DNA from 4 places in the Serratia sp. NA_13 genome. Region 1 is predicted to be linked to each of the others. Evidence: predicted binding sites of a transcription regulator. Region 1 holds the regulator's gene; each other region holds the start of a gene.
The links. The regulator CRP, encoded in region 1, controls carbon source genes, mostly activating them, when cyclic AMP is high. The targets are predictions, from matches to a motif close to ATGTGANNNNNNTCACAT.
Positions count from the first base shown of each region.

Region 1 (3,210 bases):
TGTCGATCAGCCGCGGCACCAGGAAATGTGTGCCGTTGAGGGCCAGCAGTTGCAGGGTGTAGACCGCCGTCACCGTAAAACCAATAACCGCCAATCCGTAGTTTTTACGTGAAACCAGATAGGCCAGCAGCGTAATCACCAGCATCACGCTCAGGGTCTCGGCTTCGGGCAGTTGTAATTGCAGCAGACCGGCGGCGATGACGAGTCCGGCCAGAGTACCGAGCGCACGGTGCTGGATGCGCACCCGGGTGGCATTGTAGCCGTTCTGGCTTACCAGCATGATAGTGAGCAGGATCCAGTAGGGTTTCGGCAGGTTGAACATCATCCCGAGGCTGCTGCCTGCCGCCAGCGTGACGCCTAATCGTGCCGCATTACGCATGGCATTGGATTTGAACGACAGATAACTGACCAGCGCCGGCCAAAACGGCAGGCGGTTTTGATTGGCCATCAGGTCACGCCGGTAGAGTGGATGCTGGGTACGCAGCAGGCGGGCGATGCGGCTGAAGTGGTAGTAGCAGAACTGCCCAACCGGATTCTCCGGGTGCTGTGCCGCCACTTTTTCCAATGCTGTCAGTTCATTGCCCATATTGAAGCGTTGCGAATGTTGGTGGTAGAGAATATCGTGCGCCACCGTGCGCAGCCGATTGGCAATTACCTGCGCATTGCGGCGGATAATGGCTTCGGCCTGGCTCTGTTCTACCAGTTTTTGCACCTCTTCCGGCAGGTGCAGGCTGACGGTGATGTGTTCCTGCAAATCCAGCGCGACCTGGAAGGTGCGTTGCAGGCGCTTTTGTTCGAGATTGCTGGCATGGGGGAGAAAATTAAGTTGTTGATACAGCAAGGTGATCAGATCCATGACCTTTTGCTGGCGCACCAGCAGGGGAGGTAATGCGGTCTGCGGGTCGGTGTGCTGGGTCAACAGCGAATATTTGGCTTCGAAGTAGTCCGCCAGTTCCAGATAGAGCTGATTAAGCGACTCGCGCATCGGCTGTTCTTTCCACAGCTTGAACCAGAACCAGGTAAACAGGCCGTACCAGGCCGTGCCCACGATATATAACACCGGCGCGTGCCAAAGCGGCACCGTACCGGCCATGCTGAGGGAGAAGATGGCGGCAACTAGCGCAGCAGGCAGCAGACGGGCGTGTAGCGGGCTTATTTCACCGTTGACACCGAGCAGCAGCGCCAGGCCGAGCATCAGTATCGGCAGCGGCAACTGCCACAACAGAGCTTGCTGCAGCAACAAACTGCTGAATGCAAACAGTGAACCGCCGACGATCAGGCGTTTAAAGAAGCGTTTATGAGGCGTGTCCAGCCCGGCGATGTTGCAGCAGGCGGGAACCAGGGAAAATAGCAGGCCGTATTGTAGTTGGCCGATCAACAGCCCGAGCAGAACCGGCAGGCACAGCACCAGCGTTTGTCGTAGTGCGTAATTAACTTCCGGATGATAAATCAGTCGGCGCCACATGATGACTAGGGGCATAAAAAAACGGCGCGAATTATCGCGCCGTTTTTTCAGTGATTAACGGGTGCCGTAAACGACAATAGTTTTGCCGTGGGCGGAGATCAGGTTTTGATCTTCCAGCATTTTCAGAATACGACCAACGGTTTCACGTGAGCAACCGACGATCTGACCAATTTCCTGACGGGTAATTTTAATCTGCATACCATCCGGGTGGGTCATGGCATCAGGCTGTTTCGCCAGGTTCAGCAGGGTTTGCGCGATGCGGCCTGTAACGTCCAGGAAAGCAAGGTTACCCACTTTCTCAGAGGTGATCTGCAGACGGTTTGCCATCTGAGCTGACAGGCGCATCAGGATGTCCGGGTTAACCTGAATCAACTGGCGGAATTTCTTGTAGGAAATTTCAGCCACTTCACAGGCGGTTTTCGCCCTAACCCAGGCGCTACGCTCCTGACCTTCTTCAAATAATCCAAGCTCGCCGATGAAATCCCCCTGGTTAAGGTAGGACAGGATCATCTCTTTACCTTCTTCATCCTTAATCAGCACCGCGACGGAGCCTTTGACGATGTAGTAAAGCGTTTCGGCTTTTTCACCTTGGTGAATCAGCGTACTTTTGGATGGATATTTGTGGATATGGCAATGAGACAGGAACCATTCGAGAGTAGGGTCTGTTTGCGGTTTGCCGAGAACCATTCGCTGTTATCCTCTGTTGTTATCGCTGCCTTGTGTCACAGGGGTCAGAGTTCCCTGTAAAACGTGCTGTCGCCGTTGTTTTAATGGTAGCTGGCAGCAGGTTTTGAGGCGTGTCATAAATATACGCTGTCGCTCTAGCATATTAACTTGCCGGGAGAGCTGCAAGCTACATTCTGTTAACATACCGGTAAAGGAGCCTTTCCCTGGGAGTTTCCCTGAAATCAGTGTCCCGGAAAGATTTATTGCGGCTCTGTTTGTAGCACAGAGTGAGGCGGGTGTCTTGTGTTGTCTCGCTTCAGCATGATTAGCATCAGGTTCCGTTGCCAGTTTCTATGCGAAAGCGTAGTCTGATTTTAAGAAATTAACCGGAGTGACCAGCATGCAGGCAAGAGTTAAGTGGGTGGAAGGGTTGACGTTTCTGGGCGAATCCGCGTCTGGCCATCAGGTATTGATGGACGGCAACGCCGGCGATAAAGCGCCCAGTCCGATGGAAATGGTGCTGATGTCGGTGGGAGGATGCAGCGCGATAGATGTGGTGTCGATCCTGCAAAAAGGACGCAACGACGTGCGTGATTGCGAGGTGAAGCTGACCTCTGAAAGGCGCGAAGAAGCGCCACGGTTGTTTACCCATATCAACCTGCATTTCATCGTCACCGGTAAAGATTTAAGTGACAAAATTGTTGAGCGCGCGGTGAATCTTTCCGCCGAGAAGTACTGTTCGGTGTCATTGATGCTGAGCAAGGCCGCCAGCGTGACCCACAGTTTTGAGATCCGCGCGGTGTCCTGATAGATAAAGGGGCGCGGTCCGTTGCCGCGCTCCGGTAAGTTAGCCGATTTTTTTGCCTTCCAGCAGTTGCTGCACCAGCGGCGCCATAATCAACTCCATTGCCAATCCCATTTTGCCGCCCGGCACCACCAGCGTATTGATATGCGAGATAAAAGATCCCTGCAGCATCGCCAGCAGATAAGGGAAATCGATCTGATCCAGGCCGCGGAAGTGGATCACCACAAAGCTCTCGTCCAGCGAGGGGATCGCCTTGGCGGCGAACGGGTTGGAG
Region 1 is NZ_JBQZFV010000018.1:73,763-76,972, forward strand. Features, by position in the region: gene ACUTSU_RS20180 (YccS/YhfK family putative transporter) at 1-1,465, opposite strand, end outside; gene crp (cAMP-activated global transcriptional regulator CRP) at 1,520-2,152, opposite strand; gene ACUTSU_RS20190 (OsmC family protein) at 2,532-2,939, shown strand; gene ACUTSU_RS20195 (phosphoribulokinase) at 2,979-3,210, opposite strand, start outside.

Region 2 (3,210 bases), on a different contig from region 1:
TTCTCCCCAGAGAATCTTCGAGGGAATAGATGACGCGGTAGCCGTTTGGCGTATTACATTCACGGTATTTGAATCAGGAGATAAAGGTGCCCCAGGCAAAACCGAGCATAAAGCTACGCCCAATGCTTGAAAAGGATCTTCCGGCCGCGTTCGAGCTGTCGCAGCAGGCGCAGTGGCCTCATCGAGGGGAAGATTGGCAACTGGCGTGGTCATTGGGGGCCGGTGTGATAGCCGAGGCCGAAGATAAGGTGGTGGGTTGTGCGCTGCGTTGGTTGTGGGGTGAACAACGTGCCACGCTGGGGTTGGTGATTGTTGCCGAGCAGCATCGTGGGCAAGGTATTGCCAGGGCGATGATGCAGCGACTGATGACACCCCTGGGCGATTATCAGCTTCACCTGGTGGCTAGCGATCAAGGCAAACCGCTGTATCGGCAGTTGGGGTTTATCGATCTGGGGCCCTTGGCGCAACATCAATGCCGGGAGCTGCCAATGCGCAATACCGAGCCTTTGCCGCCAGCTTTAACCCTGCGCCCGGCATTGCCAGCGGACATTGCCTTACTGACTGAGCTGGATTTTGCCGCCAGTGGCCTGCAGCGTCAGCCGTTGTGGGTAGCATTGTTGGCAAATGCCGAGCAGGTGTTGGTGCTGGAACGACAGGGTATTGCTGTGGGTTTTGCCCTGCGACGTCGTTTTGGTTATGGCAGTGTGATCGGCCCGGTGGTTGCATCTGAGCTTACCGGGGCCATTGCCCTGATTGATGCCTTGTGCCAGCCTTGCAGCGGTCAGTTTGTACGGGTAGATACACCGCTGGATACCGGTCTTGGCGAATGGCTGATTGGACGGGGTTTACCCTGTATTGATACGCCCACCATCATGGTTCGTGGCACACCTCATAGACAGGATTGTCATCTTGCACAGACTTTTGCACTGGTTTCGCAAGCCTGGTCATAGAATTGAAATTAAGGGTTCGCGGCGGTGCATTGCCATAAGGTGGCATAGCGGTAGTTCTTTCTGGCCCGGCGCTTGAGTTCAACTGCCGGGCAGCGGTATTTACGGCAGTGGCCAGTTGGTGGGGGTGTTGCTGGCCACTTCGACATAAATATCCCAGGCGTGTGACCAGAATTGCGTAAAACCTTCCTGGCTGAAACTGATGCCCATCAGGCCCATGACGAACCAGCAGGTGGTGAACAGCCCCAGGCTGCTGAACATAAATGCCATGCCGTTGCGGCTGGTCTTACGGCAAACGACGTTTAGCTGGCTGGACATAAACATCATAACGGCGCTCAGTAATTCCCAGCGCATCATGATAAAACCTGTGGCAATGGCACTCATCGAACATGGTCCTTGGAAAAATCCGCAACCGGTGGGGGCTGTGCGGGCAAAAATTAATTAGTGTGATCTGCGTCACATTGTAGCACTGGCATAAATTACGTCTCAATCCCTGAGCGGCAGAAAAATCGGCATTTGGTAACATTCCAACATGCTGAAACATTTATGCCATTTCATTAGCAACCTTTTCATGGGGAGACTTTGCCAATAACGCTATGCTTGCCGACTTTTCACGACCCTGATTTATCTTGGGAAATTGTGACGTCTGACAGGTAACTCGCCACGCATGGCCCGATTAAAAGATAAAATTCGTGATCATTCCGCAGAGGAAATGCTGTTCATTCGCCGTGCCGGCGTGGCCATGGTGCTGGTCGTCGCCTGTTTTGGCGTGCTGGTCGCCAACCTGTATCGATTGCAGGTCAAACAGCATGGGTTCTACCAAACTCGCTCCAATCAGAACGACATTAAAATGGTGCCGATTGCCCCGAGTCGTGGGTTGATCTTCGACCGCAACGGCATCCCATTAGTGCGTAATATTACGCTTTACCAACTTCAGGTCGTCCCCAGCAAAATCGAAAACATGACCGCGTTGCTGCAACAGCTGACGCCGATTGTCGATCTTAGCCCCGAAGACATCACTGCCTTTCGAGATGATATGCACCATAACGGTCGCTACAAGCCGGTGACGCTGAAAAGCGGACTGACCGAGACTGAGGTGGCGCGCTTTGCGGTCAATCAGTACCGCTTTGATGGGGTAACCATCGATACCTATCAGCAACGGGAATATCCGTACGGTGCCGAGTTGGCTCATGTGGTGGGTTACGTATCGAAAATCAATGACGCTGATTTGAAGCGGCTGGATAAAGCCGGTCTTAGTGAGAACTACGCCGCCGACCACAATATCGGCAAACAGGGCATTGAGGCCTATTATGAGTCTGAACTGCACGGCACTACCGGCTATCAGGAAGTGGAGGTGGATAACCACGGCCGGGTCATTCGCCTGCTGAAGGAGCAGCCGCCACAGGCGGGCAAGAATATCTATCTGACGCTCGACCTGTCGCTGCAGCAGTATATCGAGTCGGTATTGAAGGGGCAGCGAGCGGCGGTGGTGGTCGAGGATCCGCGTGACGGCGGTATTCTGGCGATGGTTTCCAGCCCCAGCTATGATCCCAATCCTTTCGTGAAGGGCATCAGTTATTCCGCCTATAAATCCTTGTTGGCTAACCCCGATTTGCCACTGATTAACCGCGTAACCCAGGGGCTTTATCCACCGGCATCTACCGTGAAGCCCTACATGGCGACTTCTGCTCTGTTCGCCGGAGTGATCACTCCCAATACCACCTTCTTTGGCGCACCGACTTGGACATTGCCGGGGACTCAGCGCCGCTATTGTGACTGGCTGAAAAGCGGCCATGGGATGCTGAACGTGACCAAGGCGATTGAAGAGTCTGCTGATACTTTCTTCTATCAGGTGGCGTATGAAATGGGCATTGACCGCATTCATAGCTGGCTGAGCAGGTTTGGTTACGGCCAGGCTACCGGCATTGATCTTAACGAAGAATATCGCGGTGTCTTACCAAGCCGCGAATGGAAGCAGCGGGTGCATAAAAAAACCTGGTACCAGGGGGATACTATCTCGGTGGGTATCGGCCAGGGATATTGGGTCGCCACGCCAATCCAGATGGTGAAGGCACTCACTACGCTTATCAATAACGGCAAGGTGAAAACCCCGCATTTGCTGTATTCCCTGCGCCAGGGTCGCCAGGTGAGCCTCTATCAACCGCCGAAGCAGGCCGCGCAGATTGGCGATGCCAAATCGCCGTATTGGGGCATTGTGCGCAACGGCATGTATGGTATGGCCAACCTGCCAAACGGGACCGGC
Region 2 is NZ_JBQZFV010000001.1:348,717-351,926, forward strand. Features, by position in the region: gene ACUTSU_RS01635 (GNAT family N-acetyltransferase) at 87-950, shown strand; gene ACUTSU_RS01640 (YjcB family protein) at 1,050-1,331, opposite strand; gene mrdA (penicillin-binding protein 2) at 1,615-3,210, shown strand, end outside.
Region 2: the regulator CRP is predicted to act here: its motif matches at 1,392-1,409, upstream of ACUTSU_RS01640 (YjcB family protein).

Region 3 (3,210 bases), on a different contig from region 1:
AAGCCGTGGGGAGAGGCCTGATAGTGAGCCGGCGGCCCACTATCAGAGCGCGGGAAGTTAGCGGATCTGGTGGTGTTGCAGGCGTTCGCTACGGTAAAAGTTCAGCAGACACCAGCCAAGGGCGATCAACGCCAGCGGGGCCGCGACAAAACCGATGTTGCCCATGCCCAGATACTGGCTGACCTGATTACCCAGCAGTGCGCCAGCACCGATGCCGAAGTTATACAGCCCAGAATAGATTGACATCGCCACATCGGTAGCGTCCGGAGCAAGGTTCAATACCCTGGCCTGCATCGACAGGCCAATTGCCATGATCGCCATGCCCCATACCGCGAACAACACCGTCAGGTGGTTTTCATCGCCGGAGGCCGGTAACAGCAGCAGCAGGCTCAGCATCAATAAGCCGATGGCGCCGATGAAAAAGCCCGACGGGAAGCGTTCGCTGAAGCGGCTGAACAACAGACTGCCGACGATCCCGGCGGCACCGAACAGCAACAGCATCAAGGTAGTGAAGTTTTCCGACAACCCGGCTACGGTCTGAATAAAGGGTTCGATATAGCTGTACGCGGTAAAATTCGCCGTCACCACAATGATGGTCAGCATATACAGGCTGACCAACGCCGGGCGCTTAAACAACATTGGCACGCTGGCCAGGGAGCCGGAATGCTCGCTTTTCAGCACCGGCAGCAAACGCCACAGCAGCACCAGCGCCAGCGTGGCGCAGACGGCGATACCAATAAAGGTCATGCGCCAGCCGAGAATTTGACCCACGATACGGCCCAGCGGCAAACCGAGCACCATCGCCAGCGCGGTTCCCCCGGCCAGCAGGCCCAATGCCTGTGCCTTTTTACCCGCCGGTGCGACCCGGATCGCCAATGAGGCGGTGATCGACCAGAATACCGCATGGGCCAGCGCCACACCGGCACGGGAAATCACCAGCGTGGTGAAGTTCCATGCCACGGCGGTCAGCACATGGCTGGCGATAAACAGGATAAATACCCCGATCAGCAGTTTGCGTCGCTCAATCCGGCTGGTCAGCAGCATACACACCAGCGAACTGGCGGCGACGATCCAGGCATAAATAGTGATGATCAATCCCACCTGCTCGGTCTGCATCGAGAAGCTTTGGGCGATATCACTCAGCAACCCGACCGGAATAAATTCGGTGGTATTGAAGATAAAGGCCGAGACGGCAAGTATGACCACGCGCAACCAGGCAGTTGAGCGAGAGACCTGAGTGTGTTCCATGTTAAACGGGATCCGGACGGGTGCGGGAAGTAGCCATATTTTAACCAATCGGCTGGATAAATGCGATATGCGTCACACTTTTATTAAGGTACTTTTTTCGCCAGCCTTTTGCCATCCACGGCCTGCGCACCGATTGCCGTGGTGGGATTTGATGATATTGAACTGGCCGCCTCCCCCAGTTACCAGTTGACCACTTATCGCCAGCCGATGCAGTCGTTGATTGCCGATGGCATTCATTGCCTGACGCAGGCTTTCGAGCCGGGCGGCCAACGTTTGTATAACGGTGAATTAATCACCCGGCAGTCGCATATTAAACAATAATAATATCAACGGACGGCGAGAGCTTTGGTCACGTTAATTGAGGTCATATGTCAGCTATCTATGATTGGTCAGTGTTGGTATTCCGCCGCATTTACGATCGCCGCATCAGCAGTGCGCCGGTGCTCGACAGTACCCAACTGTTCCCCGACGCCCAGCGTTTTACCGCCCAGTGGCCGCAGATCCGTGATGAGGCATTGACTCTGGCGCAAGATCTGCACAATATTCCGCGATTTCACGAGATAATGAGCGAACAGGCGTCGATCTCTGCCAATGACGCACGTGACTGGCGCATGTTTATCATGCAGGCCTACGGCCAGCCGATAACCCGCAATCTCGCCCGCTGCCCATTATTGGCCAGCCTGATCGCTTCCTCCCCCGATGTGCTTTCCGCCTCGCTGTCTTTCCTGGCCCCCGGTAAACAGGTGCCGGCGCACCGTGGCCCGTTCCGTGGCATTCTGCGCGGTTATCTGGTGCTGGCAATGCCCAAGGGTGCCGATGGTCTGCCCGCCGCCGTGTTGAAAGTCGACGGGCAAGAATACCGGCTCAATGATGGGGAATTTATGCTGTGGGACGATACCTTCGAACACGAGGTGTGGAACGACAGCGATCAGGTGCGCACCGTGTTGCTGCTGGATATCCGCCGCCGCGATTTACCCACCGGGCTGCGGATGTTGTCCAACGGCATTATTGCATTGGTACGGTTGAACGTACGCTGGATCCAGCGCCAGTTCTAGGCCCCCCCCAGATAGGCTTTCCTTACCTCCTGATCGTTCAACAGCTCCGCACCGCTGCCGGTCAGGCGAATCTGGCCGTTGACCAGCACATAGCCGCGATCGGACAGTTTGAGCGCGTGGTTGGCATTCTGCTCCACCAGAAACAACGTCATACCGCCACGGGTCAGCTCCCGTAAAATACTGAAGATCTGTTTGACGATGATCGGCGCCAACCCGAGGCTCGGCTCGTCCAGTAACAACAGTTTTGGCCTGCTCATCAGCGCCCGGGCGATCGCCAGCATCTGCTGTTCACCGCCGGACATGGTCATCGCCCGCTGGTTACGCCGTTCCTTCAGGCGTGGGAACAAATCAAACATGCGCAGTAAATCCTCCGCTACATAGCGGTTGCCGACGGTAATGGTACCCATCAACAAGTTTTCCTCCACGCTCATATCCGGGAAAATACGCCGCCCCTCGGGAGCCTGAGCGATACCGCTGCTGGCAACATAATGGGTGGAACGGTGGCTGATATCTTCGCCACGAAACAGGATCTGCCCGCCGCTGATGCGCGGCTGGCCGAAGATGGACATCAGCAGCGTCGACTTACCCGCGCCGTTGGCGCCAATCAGCGCCACCGTCTCCCCTTCATTCACCTGTAGCGAGACCTGCTGCAACGCCTGTATAGGGCCATAAAACACGTCTACGTTGCGAAACTCCAACATCACATTGCTCATCCCGCCAGTTCCTCTTCGTCCGCGCCAAGGTAAGCGGCGATTACCCTATCGTTATGCTGAATTTCTTTCGGCGTGCCTTCGGCTATCACATCACCGTGATCGAGCACAATCACCCGATCGGAGATCTCCATCACCATGCCCATATCGTGTTCAATCAACAACACCGTGATACCGTGGTGCTGACGCAGAAAACG
Region 3 is NZ_JBQZFV010000003.1:46,761-49,970, reverse strand. Features, by position in the region: gene ACUTSU_RS06885 (sugar transporter) at 58-1,248, opposite strand; gene ACUTSU_RS06880 (hypothetical protein) at 1,387-1,569, shown strand; gene ACUTSU_RS06875 (aspartyl/asparaginyl beta-hydroxylase domain-containing protein) at 1,617-2,303, shown strand; gene ACUTSU_RS06870 (ABC transporter ATP-binding protein) at 2,300-3,016, opposite strand; gene ACUTSU_RS06865 (ABC transporter ATP-binding protein) at 3,013-3,210, opposite strand, start outside.
Region 3: the regulator CRP is predicted to act here: its motif matches at 1,309-1,326, upstream of ACUTSU_RS06885 (sugar transporter).

Region 4 (3,210 bases), on a different contig from region 1:
CGGCACCCAATACTTCAACTCCAATCTGTATGACTCCAAACAGTGGCCAACCGTCGCCGCTGCCGATCGTTACAGCGCCAATTTTGTGGTGGATAACTATCTGGCCGCCGGGTTAAAGCCGGCTCAGTTGAACCTGGGGATTGGTTTCTATGGCCGGGTGCCAAAACGGGCGACCGAGCCGGGCATCGATTGGGACAAAGCGGACGCGGCCAAAAACCCGGTCTCCCAGCCCTACTTCACCGCACGCGAAACGGCCGTGTTCAAGGCTATGGGGTTGGATCTGACCAAGGACAGCTATTTCAAATACAACGATATCGTCAGCAAGCTGCTAAACGATCCACAACAGCGTTTCACCGCCCATTGGGACAATGACGCCCAGGTGCCCTACCTGACTATGAAATCCGCCGAGGGCAAACCGCTGTTCGCTATTTCCTACGAGAACCCGCGTTCGGTTGAACTCAAGGCTGACTACATCAAAAGCAAGGGATTGGGCGGTGCGATGTTCTGGGAATATGGCGCTGACGACAATAACCGCCTGGCGCATCAACTGGCGGAATCACTGGGGATTAACGGCGCGAAACGGTAATTCAACGGGCGATGCGAGCATCGCCCAGCTGTCAAATTTACTGTGGCTTTAACTTGACCAGCGGTTCAGCAATGAACTGCTGTTTCAGCTCCTGCTTACTCTTCATCACTATCTGCCCGTCAGTGCCAATACTCATGTGCTGCGGGTCAGCGTTGTGTAATGACTGCCACAGCATCACCGCTTGCAGACTGTTTTCTTTCTGCTCCGGCGTCAGCGCCACACCGTCCGGCCACTTGCCCAACTCAACGGCCAGTACCAGTCGCTGATAGATTTCCGGCGTCATGGCGGCAATCAGATCTTTTACGTCCATCAGAGCATCTCCTCACTCGTGGAAGAATAATTAGCTGAATCGATTTTTCTCACTGAATAATCCGTCAGCCGGCCGTTTTTTCGCCATTCTCACCGTCGGTAAAGCTCAGCGACGCGGAGTTAACGCAAAAACGCTCGCCGGTAGGCTGTGGCCCATCGGGGAAGACATGCCCCAGGTGGGCGTCGCAATGCCCACAGCGGATCTCAACGCGATGCATATTATGCGTATTATCATCAAGATAACGAATAGCATCGTCGGAAACCGGCTGATAGAAACTTGGCCAGCCGCAACCGGAGTCATACTTGCTGTCGGAGTAAAACAGCGGATGGTTGCAGCACAGGCAATGGTACACGCCCTCACGTTTGTTGTGCAGCAATTTGCCGGAATACGGCGCTTCGGTACCACGTTCCTGAGTCACATAACGTTGGATTTCATTCAGTTCCGTGGCCGGATGCTCAGGGGGTGTCTTTTTAGCCATTTGTGCGTTTCTCTGAATGTGGATAATGTCAACGAAAACAATGAGTAATAATAACAAAAAATTAACAACACTGCAGCGCTTTTTGGCCTAAACTGTAGCCCATAAAGGTCACGCCACGATGATATGTGATGCCGATCACATATCTTGCACGGGCTGACTTTATACTTAGCGGTTTGACCCCATATAACGGATGAGGCCGAACGCAAACGGAATGTGCAATAAGCACTCAAACCCGGCTTCCAGGTTTGATTTGCAGCAAGAATTGACACGATTCCGCTTGACGCTTGGTAAGGTTTTTGTAATTTTACAGGCAACCTTTTATTCACTAACAAATAGCTGGTGGAATATATGACTATCAAAGTAGGTATCAACGGTTTTGGCCGTATCGGTCGCATTGTTTTTCGTGCTGCTCAAGAACGTTCTGACATCGAAATCGTTGCAATCAACGACTTGTTAGACGCAGAGTACATGGCTTACATGCTGAAATATGACTCTACTCACGGCCGCTTCAACGGCACTGTAGAAGTTAAAGACGGCCACCTGGTTGTTAACGGTAAAACCATCCGTTGTACCTCAGAAAGAGATCCGGCTAACCTGAAGTGGAACGAAGTCAACGTTGACGTCGTTGCTGAAGCAACTGGCTTGTTCCTGACTGACGAAACTGCACGTAAACACATTGCTGCAGGCGCTAAGAAAGTTGTTCTGACTGGCCCATCCAAAGACGACACCCCAATGTTCGTTATGGGTGTTAACCACAAATCTTACGCTGGTCAGGAAATCGTTTCTAACGCTTCTTGTACTACCAACTGCTTGGCACCACTGGCTAAAGTTATCAACGACAAGTTCGGTATCGTTGAAGCTCTGATGACCACTGTGCATGCAACTACCGCAACTCAGAAAACTGTTGATGGCCCGTCTCACAAAGACTGGCGCGGCGGCCGCGGCGCATCCCAGAACATCATCCCTTCTTCTACCGGTGCTGCGAAAGCAGTAGGTAAAGTTATCCCAGAACTGAACGGCAAACTGACCGGTATGGCGTTCCGCGTTCCAACTCCGAACGTGTCTGTGGTTGACCTGACTGCTCGCCTGGCAAAACCAGCTTCTTACAAAGAAATCTGTGCTGCTATCAAAGCGGCTTCTGAAGGCGAGCTGAAAGGCGTTCTGGGCTACACCGAAGACGAAGTAGTTTCTACCGATTTCAACGGCGAAACTCTGACTTCCGTATTCGATGCCAAAGCCGGTATCGCTCTGAGCGACACCTTCGTGAAACTGGTTTCTTGGTACGACAACGAAACTGGCTATTCCAACAAGGTTCTGGATCTGATCGCTCACATCTCCAAATAATGGATTGATGTTAAGCTGATGATGAGGGTGACATTTTTGTCGCCCTTTTTTTGTTTCTACGGCGTACAAAAGGCAACCCGATGAACGAAAAGATTTTCACCCTACCCGTTACCGAACAAATTTCCCCTTTTATCAGTCAGCGCAAGCTCGACGAACTGCCTGTCGTAGTGGTTTCCCATCCGAAAGTACGCGCAGCTATCTCACTTCAAGGTGCGCATCTGTTGGCCTGGCAACCTAGCGGTGAAAAACCGGTTATTTGGCTGAGCAACAATACACCGTTTAAAAAAGGCAATGCCATCCGTGGCGGCGTGCCTGTCTGCTGGCCCTGGTTTGGCCCAGTGGCAAAACCTTCTCACGGTTTCGCACGCAATCAGCCGTGGACTCTGACGGCGCATGATGAAGACGACAACGGCGTTATTCTGACCTTCACGCTGAAAGACAACGAGCAGACCCGCAGCCTGTGGCCACATGCCTTCACGCTGATCGCCCGTT
Region 4 is NZ_JBQZFV010000001.1:645,309-648,518, forward strand. Features, by position in the region: gene ACUTSU_RS02965 (glycoside hydrolase family 18 protein) at 1-586, shown strand, start outside; gene ACUTSU_RS02970 (YeaC family protein) at 624-896, opposite strand; gene msrB (peptide-methionine (R)-S-oxide reductase MsrB) at 961-1,374, opposite strand; gene gapA (glyceraldehyde-3-phosphate dehydrogenase) at 1,723-2,718, shown strand; gene ACUTSU_RS02985 (D-hexose-6-phosphate mutarotase) at 2,799-3,210, shown strand, end outside.
Region 4: the regulator CRP is predicted to act here: its motif matches at 1,498-1,515, upstream of msrB (peptide-methionine (R)-S-oxide reductase MsrB).